4 regions of the Streptomyces sp. NPDC102283 genome follow, and region 2 is predicted to be linked to each of the others. Evidence: riboswitches for the same ligand, from Rfam matches in the RefSeq annotation. Region 2 holds a riboswitch; each other region holds the start of a gene.
The links. A riboswitch is a leader RNA that binds a small molecule or an ion and turns the genes downstream of it on or off. The one in region 2 is predicted to bind cobalamin.

Region 1 (3,589 bases), on a different contig from region 2:
GGGCTTCACCCTCGGCAGCACCACCGACTCCGCCTCCTCCGACGCCCGGGAGGACCTCGGCGAGAACGGGGCACGGCCGCTCTACCGGCAGACCGGCTGCCTCGCGGACCTGAAGGCTCCCGACGGCACGTTCTGGAAGCTCAGCACCAGGGCCTCGGTGTACGAGGACCCCGAGGCCGCCGGCCACGCGTACCGCGTCAAGGAGGACCTCGACCGCGCTCACGGGCGCGGGCCCGAGAAGGTCCACGACGCGGCCTACGCGATACCGGCCGACGACCGGGGCCGACCCGGCCGCACCCTCCTCCTGTGGAACGGCGACCTCGTGCTCACGGTCTCCGCGTACGCACCGCACGGGAGCACGGAACACGACGTGCAGCAGGGCCTCGAACGCATCGTCGGCAACGCGGCACGCCGCACCGAGGACGGCCTGCGCGACCACGACGCCTCCTCCCCCGCGCCATGAAGACCTCTGTTCCCCGCCCGCTGCCCCCTGGCTCAGGTCCCCGCCGTAGCAGCGCTGTGAACCTTGCTACCCGCCGATCGCCACCCGCCTCGGCGGCTGTCCGGACGCGAGGGAGCCCGCCGGGGCCACGCCCGGCGGGCTCCTTCGTGTGCGTGCGCGCCTGCGTGTGCGTACGCACACGCAAGGACGATCCGGCTCAGTTCACCGCGCTCGCGGTGCGGTGCGTCGAGGCAAGGGCGGCGGGCGCCAGCAACCGTTCGGTGAGGTGGCCGAAGACGACGCCGAACACGGTCCACAGCGTCGCCTGCACCGCGAGCGTGGAGAGCCGGAACTCCCACAGCAGGCCGGCCGGGAAGTCCTTGCCCACTTCGTCGAAGGAGGGCAGGAAGGCGTAGGCGAGGCCGATCAGCAGGACGAAGCCGGCGACTGCTGCGACGGTCGCGTTCCAGTTGCCCAGGCGTGGAGCGAGCCGTCTGCCGATGATGACGGCGGCGACGGCCAGCAGCACGCTGAGGGCGACCATCAGGAAGAACAGGGCGGTGCGCTCACCGATGGTGTCGGGGTTGCCGACGGCGGGCGGGTTCGCCGGGTATTTGAGGAACGGCACGACGTAGACCGTGAGCAGGGCGGCACCCGCGATCAGCGCCGCCGTGGCCCGGGGGCCGAAGTCGCCGATGCGGCCCAGCGCGTAGCAGAACACGAGGGCGGCGATCCCGCCGACCGCGACGCCGAACACCAGAACACCGGTGGCGAGTCCGCCGGTGGCCTGCGTGGTGCGGCTGACCAACTCCTCGCCACCGCCGTGGTCGTGGCTGTGCGCCTCTTCGAGGGCGATGGCCGCGTCCACCTGGGACTCGCCCAGGAAGTAGGCCACGGCGAGCGCGAACGCGCCCGCGATCAGGCCCGCGAGCATGCCGCGCACGAGCAGAGCTCTGACAGATGTGGAGTTCACGATATTTTCCTGATTCCTCTTGCTTCCCGTGTCCGCTGATTACCTGGTTGCTCAGGTGCCTCAGTGGCAGGGGAAGCCGAGCAGGTGACGGCCGTCGTGAACCCATTCGTGGACGCCTTCGCCCGAGATGAGCGCGGTGGCGCCCTGTTCGGCGCCGACGAAGTACAGCAGGACGAGCATGAGGATGCCGAAGAAGACCGCCCACGGGGCAATGGCCTTCGCCGAGATCGGGGCGACCGTGGATGCCCCTGGCGCCGGAACGGCGGACTGTGCCATGGCAGAACCTCCTGTGGGAACACGCGTCCCTGTCGTGGTGCCTCGGACGAAGGTGCCGGGTCTGACTTCCCCGCGGGCGCGGGTTCACAGTGGCGCGACCGTGCCGGATTCCCACCGGACTTCCGTCGCACCCTCGTCATGGTCGACGTGACCATACCGCCTGCGCGCAGGCACCGCCATGGTCCAATCTGCGGGGTGGCGAAGCGCGGATTCCATGGGACGACAGGGTCCTGGGGCCCCTGATGGGAAAGTGAAGGCAGGGACATGACAGTTCGGGTGACGTTGATCTCACCGGCGATGAACGCCGCACTGCGGGAGGCCCGCTTCGACGGCGACGCCCCCCTGGACCGGTCCGGCCGGGAGCGGGCGCTGGCGGCGGCCGGCGCGGCGCCCGCGGCCGGAATCGCGCTCAGCGGCCCCTCCGAGCGGTGCCGCGGGACCGCCGAGGCGCTCGGCCTGACGGCGCGGACCGAACCGGCCCTGACCGGCTGGGACCTGGCGCGGTGGTCCGGCCGCCGCCTCGACGATGTGGCGGCCGCCGAACCCGCTCAGCTGACCGCCTGGCTCGGCGATCCTTCGGCGGCTCCGCACGGCGGCGAGTCGCTGCGGGATCTGGTCGAAAGGATCGGAGGGTGGCTGGATTCCCTCGGCGGGCCGGACGCACCCGGCGCGGGCTTTCTGGCCGTGGCCGAGGCCGCCGTCGTACGGGCGGTGGTCGTCCATGGCCTGCGGCTGCCGCTGGAGGCGTTCTGGCGACTGGACGTCGCCCCGCTGACGCTCACCGGACTCAGCGGGCGGGCGGGCCGGTGGAACGTGGCACTGGGCCGCCCGCTGACCGCTCCCCCGGCCGGCTGAAAGTCACCGCGCCACCGTCAACGCCCCCGGCCGGCTGGACTCCCTGCACCACCCCCTACAGCCCCCAGCGCCTGCCGAACGCCACCGCGCAGCCCTCGCACGACCCGCCGGACCTCACACGCAACGCGCTCCCCGGCCGCCCCGCCGAACGCTCCCGCGCACCGCGCACCGCGCACCGCGCACCGCGCACCGCGCACCGCGCACCGCGCACCGCGCACCGCGCACCGCGCACCGGCTGATTGCACGTCACACTCCGGCGATCACCCGCCAGTCGGGCCGGACCAGCACCGCCGTGGCGACGATGCCGTCCTCGATCCGCCAGTGCCCGTGCAGAGTCGTCGGCAGGGCCGGGTCCGTGAGAAGCAGACGCGCGGCGAACGTGCCCTCGGCGGCCGACCCGCCCTTAAGCCCCTCGCCGCCCCTCGGATCGTCGACTCGACGGAACGTCAGATCTGCCTGGATGAAGTCGAGTTCGACTCCTGTGACCGGGTACCAGGTCTTGAAGACACTTTCCTTGGCGCTGAACAGGACACGGTCCCAGTGGATCTCGCCCGTGCCTTCCGGTGCGGGCGGACCGATCCGCTCGCGTTCCGCGGGCAGGGTCACCAACTCCCTCACGCCGGTGGGGAGCGGGGCGTGCGGTTCCGCGTCGATGCCCAACGACAGCACGTCCGTCGCACGGGCCAGCGCGGCCGCCCGGTACCCGTCGCAGTGGGTGAGGCTGCCGACGATCCCCTCGGGCCACAGCGGTCGCCCCCGGTGACCGTGGAGCACGGCGACGGGCGGCAGGCCGAGTTGGGCCATGGCGCGCCGGGCGCAGGCGCGGGCCGTCGCGAAATCGTTCCTGCGTTTGGCCACGCTCTTGGCGATCAGTGCCTCCTCCTCCGGGAAGAGGGTTTCGTCGGGGACGGTCTCCGCGCGGGTGGCAGCGCAGGAGATGTCGGCGGGCAGCAGCCGCTCGATCATGAGGAGCCTCCGGGGGTGCGCCGTCGTGCGGACGGTTCGGCGTCGGTGCGGGCCGGTGGGGCGGGTTCGCCCTCGTA
Region 2 (3,589 bases):
GTCGGTGCGGTGTCCGTCGTGGCAGCGATCGCGACGGCCCTCGGCCACGCCCTGCTGAACCCCTCACCTGCCCCGTCGCCCTCGCCCTCCGCCTCACGGCACTTCCCGTCCGCCGCTCCCTCCTCGGCGCCGGCACCCCTGCACCCTCCGCTCCACCGTGAGCTCGGTGGAGCTCTGGGAGAGGCCGACGGGGCCGTCCCCGAGGGCGTGACGGTGCTCGACGACGGGATCCCGGCCGTAGCCAACCTCGACCCGGATCTGCTCACGGCCCTCCGCCGGGCGGCACGTCAGGCGGCGCGGGGCGGCGTCGAGTTCGCCGTCAACAGCGGCTGGCGATCACCGGAGTACCAGAATCGGCTGCTCCGCAAGGCGATCGCGCGGTACGGGTCCGAGGCCGAGGCCGCCCGATGGGTGGCCACCGCGAAGACGTCACCGCACGTGTCGGGGGACGCGGTCGACATCGGACCGGCCGACGCGACGGAGTGGCTGTCCGAGCACGGCGCGGGATACGGGCTGTGCCAGACCTACCGGAACGAACCCTGGCACTACGAACTGCGCGCGGAAGCGATCGACCGGGGTTGCCCGCGTATGTATGCCGACCCCGCCCAGGACCCGAGGATGCGACAGTGACCGGCAGCGAGCGAGGACGGACGATGACGCGGGTGGACACGGCCGGGACCGCACAGGGCCACGGGTATACGGCCGGGACGGCACAGAGCGACGTGAACACGGCCGGTCCCCGGCAGGGCGACACCGATCTCCGGGACGCGGACCCCGGGGAAACCGGCCCCCGGCACACCGGCGCGAGGGCAGGCACCTGGAAGCGCGGCCGGGTGCTCGCGGCGGCGTCGCTGCTGCTGGGCCTGCTCATGCTGTTGCACGCGAGCATCCCGAACCGGATCGGGAACCTCGGCAGCCTGGTGGAGACCTTCCTCCCGTGGTCCGGCCTGCTCGTCCCGCTGCTGCTGGGCGGGGCGCTGCTGCGCCGCTCCGTCCTCGCGGCCGTCGCGCTGCTGCTGCCGGCCGTCGTGTGGCTGAACCTCTTCGGCGGCCTGCTCAGCGACAAGTCCCACCCGGGCGGCGACCTCACCGTGGTCAGCCACAACGTCGGCGCCGACAACCCCGACGCGGCGGGAACCGCCCGCGCCCTGGTCGCCTCCGGTGCGGACGTGCTGGCACTCGAAGAGCTGGACCCGGGGGCCCGCAGGACGTACGAGAGGGAGCTGGCGACCACGTACCCGCACCACACGGTGCTGGGCACGGTCGGCGTGTGGAGCAGACTGCCGCTGTCGGACACCCGGCCGGTCGACGTCGAGATGGACGCGGGGCCGCTGGGGGACGCGAAGCCCGCCGACGTCAAGCTGGAGTACAACCGTGGGCTGCGCACCACGGTGGCCACGGACCACGGGCCCCTGGCGGTGTACGTGGCGCACCTCGGATCCGTACGGGTGAATCCCAGGGCGGGCCTCTCGTCGGGCCAACGGGACGCCGGCGCGCGGTCGCTCGGCCAGGCCCTCGCCGCCGAGCAGAACGATCGGGTGGTGCTGCTCGGCGATCTGAACGGCACCCTGGACGACCGCGCGTACGCGGGCATCACCTCGCGGATGCGATCGGCGCAGGAGGCGTCAGGCGACGGGTTCGGCTTCAGCTGGCCCGCCACGTTCCCGGTGGTGCGGATCGACCAGATCCTGGTCCGGGGCGTGGAGCCGGAGAGCTCGTGGGTACTGCCCGCGACCGGCAGTGACCACCTGCCGGTGGCGGCCCGCCTCAGCTGGTGAGACCGCGGAAGGTTTTGGGCGCGCCCGCAATTCTCGTACGTTCTCGGGGCGGGCGATCGGACCTTCCACGTCCTGCTGCGGTTCACCCGCCGCCGGGACGGGATGAACGCACGCGCTAGGCTGCGTTCCGCCACGGGGGAAGTCCGGTCGAAATCCGGCGCTGACCCGCAACGGTAGACGGAGCCCCCGGGTTCCGTGAGCCCGATCACCCGCGGCGGACAAGGCTCCTGACGATTCGCCGTGGACTGCGAATGGGCGCTGCGCGGGGCGGCCGCCGCCCGGGGCCGCTCCTCATCGCGCGACGCACGGCCCAAGGCGAAAGCGACCTGCCTGTGGCCACGTCTCTCGACCGCATACCCCCCAAGCCGTCGCGCCCCGCGCACCCCGGCACCGGACCGGCGCCACCCCGGCGCGTGCCCCTGCCGCTTCTCCTGGCCGGCCTGTGTGCGGCCCTGCCCCTCTCACTCGTCTGCGGAGCGGCACTCGGGGCGTCGGGGCTCTCCTGGGCGGAGGTGACGCGCTACCTGTGGGCAGGGCTGACCGGCGGAGCCATCGGCCCCGACGAGGTCCCCGGCTACACCATCGTCTGGGAACTGCGCCTGCCACGAGCCGTGCTGGCCGCCGTCGTCGGGGCCGGCCTGTCCGCCATCGGCGTAGCCGTCCAGGCCATGGTGCGCAACGCGCTGGCCGACCCGTTCGTGCTCGGCATCTCCTCGGGCGCGGCGGTCGGCGCCAACGCCGTACTCATCTTCGGGGCCTTGGGAGCGCTGGGCATCTGGGCCCTGTCCACGGCGGCGTTCCTCTCCGCGCTCCTCGCCATGCTGCTCGTGTACGCGGTCGCCCGCACCGAACGCGGACTGACCCCGCTCCGGCTCGTCCTGACGGGGACCGCGATGTACTACGGGTTCTCCGCCGTCACCACGTTCATGGTGTTCGCGGCCGAGCGCGGGGAAGCGGCCCGCTCCGCGATGATGTGGCTGCTCGGCAGCCTGAGCGGGGCCAACTGGGCCGCCGTGCCGATCGCCGCCGGAGCGGTGCTCGCCGGCCTCGCGCACCTCGGCTGGTCGGCACGGCGCCTGAACGCCCTCGCCATGGGGGACGAGACCGCCGCCGCCCTCGGGGTCGATCCCGGGAGGCTGCGCAAGGAGCTCTTCCTCGTCTCCGCGGCCGTGACCGGGGCGGTGGTCGCGGTGAGCGGGGCGATCGGCTTCGTCGGCCTGATGGTCCCGCACGCCGCACGGATGCTGGTCGGCGCGGACCACCGCCGACTCCTGGCCGTCGCACCCCTGGCGGGAGCCGTCCTGCTGATCTGGGTGGACATCCTCTCGCGCGTGGTGCTGGCGCCGGCCGAGCTGCCGGTGGGCGTCCTCACCGCGGTCATCGGCGTTCCCTGCTTCCTCCTCCTCATGCGCCGGCGCGCCTACTCCTTCGGAGGCATCTGATGCGGATCGACATCGACGCGCTCACCGTCGAGATCGCCGGTGCGCGGCTGGTGGACCAGGTCACCCTGGGCGCGGCCGACGGGCAGCTCGTCGGCCTGGTCGGTCCCAACGGCAGCGGGAAGTCGACCCTGTTGCGCTGCGTCTACCGGGCCCTGCGCCCATCGGCGGGCGCCGTCAGGATCGGTGGTGACGACCTCCACACCCTGAGCGCCCGGGAAGGCGCCCGGCGGCTGGCCGCCCTTCCGCAGGACGCGGTCGCCGAATTCGACTTCACCGTCGCCGAGATCGTCGCCATGGGGCGGCTGCCGCACCAGGGGCCGGTGGCCCGGGCATCCGACGAGGACCGCCGCCTCTGCGACGAGGCGCTGG
Region 3 (3,589 bases), on a different contig from region 2:
GTCTGCGCCAGGGTCCGCATCATCCGGCCGTACAGCTCACGCGCCGGAATCGTCCTGCGGGCCAGCCCCTTGGCCTCGGCCGCCCGGTAGGCCGCGTCGAACGCGTCGCCCCACAGGTCGACCAGCTCGGGCACGTCGGCGGGGGAGAACAGCGACCACTGCGTGTCCGCGTCGACCCGGCGCATGAACTCGTCCGGGATCCAGTGGGCCAGGTTGAGGTTGTGCGTACGCCGCTGGTCCTCGCCCGTGTTGTCGCGGAGCTCCAGGAACTCCTCGATGTCCGCGTGCCAGGTCTCCAGGTAGACCGCCGCCGCGCCCTTGCGCCGGCCGCCCTGGTTCACCGCCGCCACGGAGGCGTCCAGCGTCTTCAGGAACGGCACGATGCCGTTCGAGTGCCCGTTGGTGCCCCGGATCAGCGAACCCCGGGCGCGGATGCGGGAGTACGACAGACCGATGCCGCCCGCGTGCTTGGAGAGCCGCGCCACCTGGTGGTAGCGGTCGTAGATCGAGTCCAGCTCGTCCTTCGGGGAGTCCAGCAGATAGCAGGAGGACATCTGCGGGTGCCGGGTGCCGGAGTTGAAGAGCGTGGGGGAGGAGGGGAGGTAGTCCAGCCGGCTCATCAGCCCGTACAGCGAGGCGACCTCGTCCAGCGCCCGCACCGACTCGTCCTCGGCGAGGCCCGCGGCCACGCGCAGCATGAAGTGCTGCGGGGTCTCGATGACCTGCCGGGTGATCGGGTGGCGCAGCAGGTAGCGGCTGTGCAGCGTGCGCAGACCGAAGTAGCCGAAGCGGTCGTCGGCGCCGTCCGCCAGGGCCTGCTCGACGAGCCGGTCGAGGGAGGCCGCGTGGAGCGCGACGAAGGCGGCGGTGCGGTCCGCGATCAGGCCCTCGCGATGGCCCACGGCGACCGAGGCGGAGAAGGACGTCGCGCCCTGGCCCGCGGCCTCGTCGGCGATCGTGCGGGTCAGCAGCCGGGCGGCCAGCCGGGAGTACGCCGGGTCCTCGGAGATGAGCCCCGCGGCGGCCTCGGTGGCCAGCGAGCGCAGTTCGGCCTCGTCGGAGCGGGCGTTGCGTCCGCGCAGCGCGGCGGCGGCGACCCGTCCGGGGTCGGTGTCGGGAAGATCGACGGTGAGGTCGGTCAGGGTCCGCAGCAAAGCGGTCCCGGGTCCGTCGTTCGTGCCTGTTCCGGACGTGGTGGAGGCAGCGGATTCGGTGGCTGAAACCGGATCGGCGGGCGCGATGGTCACGGGGCTTTCCCTCGCTCGGCAGGGGCCGGCGGAAGGCGGGGAGCCGGGCAGCGCGAAACCCGGGGCAGGGCAGCACAGCGACGGCGTCCACCGGCCTATCCGCGAGGCCCGGACGTCTGGCGTCCGGTTCGGTCGAGCCGGACGCGCTGTCGACAGGTCTTCGGACTTGCGGGTGTGCAAAAGCACACCGATCACACCGTTGCGGGACAGTTCCGGATTCGCACCGGATTCCCCTGCGGCGACAGCGAGGTCGAGCATACATGTGGGGGCCGCCGGATGAAGCGGCCCCCACATGTTGTGTCGCGACGATTCAACACACCCCTCAGGAGGGCGCTCCCAGCTCCAGCCGGAAGGTCAGGAGCCGCAGCCCCGGCACCGGTTCCCAGTCCCGTTCGGGGGTCCGCGCGAAGCCGAGCCGACGGTAGATCCTATGGGCTCCGAGCATGGCCGGCTGCGTCGACAGGGCCAGCGCCCGCACGCCCTCGGTGGACCGGGCGCGCTCGACGCACGCCCGCACGAGAGCCTCTCCCACGCCCCGTCCACGCCCCTCGCGGGCCACCGCGAGCATCCGGAACTCGGCCTCGTCCGGGCCCGCGATGTCGCGCCACGACGTGCCGGGTGCGGCATAGGTCACACCGCCGAGCACCGCCCCGTGCGCGTCGAGCGCGACGAGGACCTCGGCCTCGGCCGCCCGTTGCTCCACCGCCCGCAGCTTGAGCAGATACGGGTCCCGCGGGCCGTCCAGCAGATCGTCGCCGAGATACGCCTCGGCGATGATCTCGCCGAGGACGGCGTACTCGTCGGGCTCCGCCGCCCTGATCGTCAGATCCATCAGCCACTCGCTCCCATGTCAGCCACTCGCTCCCACGTCGTTGTTCGGGGCGCCGTCGCCCACCGGCGGCAGATCACCGCGCTCGACCGGCGGCTGCCCGGGGGCGTCGTCGGCCGGCGGCAGCACCTGGTCCAGCTCGTGGTCGTCGGCGCGGTGGGCGGCCCGCGCCGCCGACCGCAGCGTCGCCCGGTCCACCTCTTCGGGCGCCCCGCTCACGGTGACCACCAGCCCGCCCTGTTCCCAGGCGTACGCGTGGCCCGACTCCGTGGCCCGGTACCACTGTTCGCCGTCCCGCTCACAGGTCACCAGGGGCTCCTGTCCGCCGGCGGGCGCGGGGTCCTTCGTGCAGTCGGCCCCGGCGTGCGCCCGGCGCTCCACCCGCAGGTGGAGCTGCCCGCCGTCAGGCGTGGTGTAGACGCTGCCGAACCCGTCGTCGCCGACCACCCCGACCGACTGGCGAGCCAGGGCGTACCCCGGGACCTGGGTCACCCACACGTGCTCCGCGACGGTCTGCACGGCCAGCGCCCGCGCCTCCAGCTCCGCCCGGTCGGGCGCCGGCTCCGCCGATCCGCCCTGCGCCGCCTCCGCGTCGGGCGCCACCTCGGTGCCGCAGCCCGTCGCCGCCGCCAGGGCCAGCGTCAGCGCCAGGGCCGTGAGTACGGGACGGAGCCGGGGCGGCCGGGCATACGAAGTCATGGGCACATCCTTTCGTACGGTGAGGGCTTCGCGCACCGGGAAAACGAGCGGCGCCCGGGCTCGTGCGAGGGCGTGAAAAGGGGCCGCCGCGCCTCTGGAAGGGGTGCGGCGGCCCCGATCGCCGGGTGGTGGTGCTCAGCAGCAGCGGAAGCCCTCGCGGGGATCCGCCTCGCGGGCGTCCATGCGGCTGCGTTCGAAGGCGCGACGGGTCATCACCGGGGTGTCCGGATCGTGGGTCCTCGCGTGCGCCACATAGCGGTCGTACGTGGACTCGCCGGTCAGCTCACGGACGTACCAGCGGATTCGTCCGGCCACGCGGCGTACCTCCGCGACCGTCATGTCCGGCTCCCCGTCTCCGCCTCCTCCTTGCGGATGCCGCCCTCGGGGCCGACGCCGGCGGCGACCAGTTCGGCCTTCTCCTCCTTGGTCGCGAAGAGTGAGGCCGGGGCGACGAGCTTGGACTCGACGTACGGCGTCTCGTGGAGCTTGACGCTCTCCGGGTCGCGGATGGCCTTGTAACAGACCCGCCCGGCGTCCACGAGCACCACGATGATGAGGAGCGCGAAGAGCGCGCTCAGTACCCCGTCGACGGTGGAGTTGGTGACGACGGTCCGCATGTCGTCCATGCTCTTCGCGGGGGCCAGCACCTCGCCCGCGTCGATGCCCGCCTGGTACTTGTCGCGCTGGGCGAAGAAGCCGACCTTGACGTCGTCGGAGAAGATCTTCTGCCAGCTCGCGGTGAGGGTGACCGCCACGTCCCAGGCGAGCGGGACCGCGGTGACCCACGCCCACTTCAGGCGGCCGGACTTGACGA
Region 4 (3,589 bases), on a different contig from region 2:
GCGTCCGGGCGGCCAGGTCGGCGAGGACCAGGAACACCGCCCCGCCGAGGGCGACGACCGGGAGCAGGGCGCGGTGCGCGGCGCCGACGGCCATCCGGGCCATGTGCGGGACCATCAGCCCGACGAAGCCGATCGCCCCGCTGTAGGCGACGAGCGCCCCGGTCATCAGGGAGGCGAGGACGAAGACGGCGGCCCGGAAGCGGGCGGTGTCGAGGCCGAGGACGGTCGCGCCCTCCTCCCCCACCAGGAGCAGGTCGAGCGGGCGGGCCAGGGTGAGGAGGACGGCGGTGCCGACGACCAGGGTGACGGTGGGGAGCGCGAGCATGTCCCAGCGGGCCGCGCCGAGGCCGCCGAGGGTCCAGTAGAGGACTTCCTGGAGGTGGTCGGCGCGGGCGGAGGTGACCAGGATCAGGCTGGTCAGGGCGGAGAGGACGTAGGAGACGGCGACTCCGGCGAGGACGAGCCGGTTGGTGGTGAGGCCGCCTCCGCCGCGCGCCAGGGTGTAGACGAGCAGCAGCGAGAGCAGCGCGCCGGCGAAGGCGGCGGCGGGGATGGTGACGGTGGTGGCGAGGGTCGCGCCGATGCCGAGGACGATCACGAGGACGGCGCCGGTGGAGGCTCCGGAGGAGACGCCGAGGAGGAACGGGTCGGCGAGCTGGTTGCGTACGAGGGCCTGGAGGACGGTGCCGATGACGGCGAGTCCGGCGCCGACGACGATGCCGAGCAGCACCCGGGGCAGCCGGACGTCCAGGACGATCGTGCGGAAGGGGCTCGCCTCGGCCCGCCCGGTCAGGATGTCGAGGACCTGGCCGGGCGGGATGCGGACGGAGCCGAGGGCGAGTGCGGCGAGCACGGCGGCGGCGAGGAGCGCGGCGAGGGCGCCGAGCACCAGGGTGTAGCGGAGCAGCCGCCGCGGTGCGGGGGTGCGGCAGCTCACGGGGTGGTGGCCCCCGGGTGGAGCTGGGCGGCGAGCTTGTCGACGGCGGCGGGGACGCGGACGCCGAGGACGGCGTCGGAGAGCGGCATGACCGCGAAGCGCTCGTTCTTGATGGCGGGGACGTCGGCGAGGGCCGGGTCGGTGAGGAGGCGCTTCTTCTTCTGTTCGACGGTGGTCGCGCCGTAGTCGTAGATCACGATGACCTCGGGCTTGCGGTCGACGACGTTCTCCCAGGAGGCGTCGCCGAAGGGCTTGTCGAGGTCGGCGAAGACGTTGGTGCCGCCGGCCCGTTCGATCAGTTCGTTGCCGATGCCCTCACCGCCCGCGGTGAAGGCGGTCTTGTCACCGCTGTCGTAGACGAAGACGGAGACGGGCTTCAGGTCGGCGAGCTTCTTCGCGGTGGCGGCGTTGTCGGCCTTGGCCTGCTTGATCCAGGCCTCGGCGCGGTCGGGGACGCCGAAGGTGCGGCCGACCTCGCGGATCTCCTCGTAGAGGGTGTCCATGGGCTGGTCGCCCTTGGTGCAGCTCTCGGTGTTGAGCCGGGTCTCGATGCCGGACTTCCTCAGCGCCTCGCGGCCGCGGCCGTCGGCGGCGGTGAAGGCGCTGCTGTAGCCGCCGTAGACGAAGTCGGGGTCGGCGGCGAGGACCTGCTCGTAGGAGGGGTACTCCTTGGCGATGACCGGGACGGACGCGTAGTCCTCCGCGTACTTCGGCAGGACCTGGTCGTCGAGGAAGGCGGTGCCGACGAGGGACTTCTTCAGGCCCAGTTCCAGCATGATCTCGGTGACGTGCTGGTTCATGGTGACGACGCGCTTCGGCGGGGCGTCGAACGTGGTGGTGACACCGCAGTTCTTCACGGTGTACGGGAAGCCGTCGCTCTTCGCCGCGGCCTTCTCCCCGGTGGCGGCGTCGCCGTCCGGGGTGGAGCAGGCGGTGAGGGCGAGCGGGAGCAGCACGGCGGCGGCTATGAGCGCGGGGGTGCGCCGGGACATGGCGAGGCCTCTCCGGGGGATTTCCGCGTCCCCTGGTCGATGCGAGAAGGCGGCGGGCCAGTTCCTGACTTCCGGGCCGCCCTCCGGTGCGTCGTCGTCCTCTTGAGGAGTCCGTCCGCGTGGGAGGGGGCCCGGTCACAGTGGCGGGACCGTGCCGGATTCGCACCGGCTTCCTGGTTCCTGCTGCCTTGATGGGTCTGGGGGCAGTGTGCCAGACCCGCACGGGGGCCCTGCGGGGGCACCCGGGTGGGTTCCTGGTGGGTCCCTGGTGGGTCAGTACGCCTCGACGACCCGCACGTCTTCCTCGGTGATCTCGCCGTCCACGATGCGGTACGAGCGGAACTGGAAGGGTCCGGCGTCGTCGGTGTCGGCGGTGGAGACCAGGACGTAGTGGGCGCCGGGTTCGTTGGCGTAGGTGACGTCGGTGCGGGAGGGGTAGGCCTCGGTCGCCGTGTGCGAGTGGTAGACGATCACGGGCTCCTCGTCGCGGTCGTCCATCTCGCGGTAGAGCTTGAGGAGGTCGGCCGAGTCGAACTCGTAGAACGTGGGCGAGCGGGCGGCGTTGAGCATCGGGATGAAGCGCTCGGGGCGGTCCGTCCCGGCCGGGCCCGCGACCACTCCGCACGCCTCGTCGGGGTGGTCGGCGCGGGAGTGGGCGACGATCTGGTCGTGGAGCGCCTGGGTGATGGTCAGCATGGCGCCAGGATATGCAGGCGGCCCCCGCGTACCAGTAAGTGGTACGCGGGGGCCGCATGCTGGACGCGTCGGCCGTTGGGGCGGCCGGGGCGGTCCGGGAGGAGGGCGGTGTGGGGCCCGCCCTCGGGTCAGTGGGTGTCGGCGGTGTTCCTCTTCTCCGCGGTGCGCGACTGGATCACCCGGTAGGAGACGAAGAGGAGGAGCGCCCACAGCGGTGCGCAGTAGAGCGAGACCCTGGTGTCCTCGTCGATCGCCATCATCACGATGACCAGGCCGATGAACAGGAGCGCGAACCAGCTCGTGTACGGGGCTCCGGGGGCCTTGAACGAGGACTGCGGGAGCAGACCGGCGTCGGCCGCGCGGCGGTAGCGGATCTGGCTGATCAGGATCATGATCCAGGCCCACATGCCGGAGATGGTCGCGAAGGAGACGACGTAGGTGAACGCCTTGCCGGGCCACTGGTAGTTGATCCACACGCCGACGAGCATCAGGGCGGCGGAGAAGGTGGTGCCCACCAGCGGCAGGCCGTTCTTCGTCAGCTTGGTGAAGGCGCGGGGGCCCTGGCCGTTGAGGGCGAGGTCGCGGAGCATGCGGCCGGTGGAGTACATGCCGGAGTTGCAGGAGGAGAGCGCGGCGGTGAGGACGACGAAGTTGACGATGGCGGCGCCGACGCCGAGCCCCATCTCCTCGAAGGCCTTCACGAACGGGGAGGCGTCGGGCTCGAAGGTGGACCACGGCACGACCGAGAGGATCATGATCAGCGCGCCGACGTAGAAGACGGCGATGCGCCACGGCACGGTGTTGATGGCCTTGGGCAGCACGGTCTTGGGGTCCTTGGACTCCCCGGCGGTGACGCCGACGAGTTCGACCGCGAGGAAGGCGAACATGACGATCTGGAGCGTCATGAGCGTGCCGGTGATGCCGTTGGGGAAGAAGCCGCCGTCGTTCCAGAGGTTGGCGACGG

Region 1: it holds a riboswitch for cobalamin, as region 2 does, so the genes downstream of both, ACIRJT_RS05630 (CbtB-domain containing protein) here and ACIRJT_RS31415 (FecCD family ABC transporter permease) in region 2, are expected to answer to the same signal.
Region 3: it holds a riboswitch for cobalamin, as region 2 does, so the genes downstream of both, ACIRJT_RS32525 (ribonucleoside-diphosphate reductase subunit alpha) here and ACIRJT_RS31415 (FecCD family ABC transporter permease) in region 2, are expected to answer to the same signal.
Region 4: it holds a riboswitch for cobalamin, as region 2 does, so the genes downstream of both, ACIRJT_RS14150 (ABC transporter substrate-binding protein) here and ACIRJT_RS31415 (FecCD family ABC transporter permease) in region 2, are expected to answer to the same signal.

The regions. Positions count from the first base shown of each region.
Region 1 is NZ_JBIWLQ010000002.1:273,913-277,501, forward strand. Features, by position in the region: gene ACIRJT_RS05620 (hypothetical protein) at 1-463, shown strand, start outside; gene ACIRJT_RS05625 (CbtA family protein) at 660-1,415, opposite strand; gene ACIRJT_RS05630 (CbtB-domain containing protein) at 1,476-1,691, opposite strand; adenosylcobalamin (AdoCbl) riboswitch at 1,737-1,829, opposite strand; gene ACIRJT_RS05635 (histidine phosphatase family protein) at 1,956-2,546, shown strand; gene ACIRJT_RS05640 (4'-phosphopantetheinyl transferase) at 2,793-3,512, opposite strand; gene ACIRJT_RS05645 (metallophosphoesterase family protein) at 3,509-3,589, opposite strand, start outside.
Region 2 is NZ_JBIWLQ010000020.1:74,452-78,040, reverse strand. Features, by position in the region: gene ACIRJT_RS31425 (M15 family metallopeptidase) at 19-630, shown strand; gene ACIRJT_RS31420 (endonuclease/exonuclease/phosphatase family protein) at 654-1,778, shown strand; cobalamin riboswitch at 1,884-2,010, shown strand; gene ACIRJT_RS31415 (FecCD family ABC transporter permease) at 2,111-3,220, shown strand; gene ACIRJT_RS31410 (ABC transporter ATP-binding protein) at 3,220-3,589, shown strand, end outside.
Region 3 is NZ_JBIWLQ010000022.1:78,156-81,744, forward strand. Features, by position in the region: gene ACIRJT_RS32525 (ribonucleoside-diphosphate reductase subunit alpha) at 1-1,247, opposite strand, end outside; cobalamin riboswitch at 1,381-1,517, opposite strand; gene ACIRJT_RS32530 (GNAT family N-acetyltransferase) at 1,570-2,079, opposite strand; gene ACIRJT_RS32535 (hypothetical protein) at 2,098-2,775, opposite strand; gene ACIRJT_RS32540 (YbdD/YjiX family protein) at 2,911-3,114, opposite strand; gene ACIRJT_RS32545 (carbon starvation CstA family protein) at 3,111-3,589, opposite strand, start outside.
Region 4 is NZ_JBIWLQ010000006.1:131,892-135,480, reverse strand. Features, by position in the region: gene ACIRJT_RS14155 (FecCD family ABC transporter permease) at 1-937, opposite strand, end outside; gene ACIRJT_RS14150 (ABC transporter substrate-binding protein) at 934-1,929, opposite strand; cobalamin riboswitch at 1,967-2,165, opposite strand; gene ACIRJT_RS14145 (Mov34/MPN/PAD-1 family protein) at 2,203-2,625, opposite strand; gene ACIRJT_RS14140 (amino acid permease) at 2,754-3,589, opposite strand, start outside.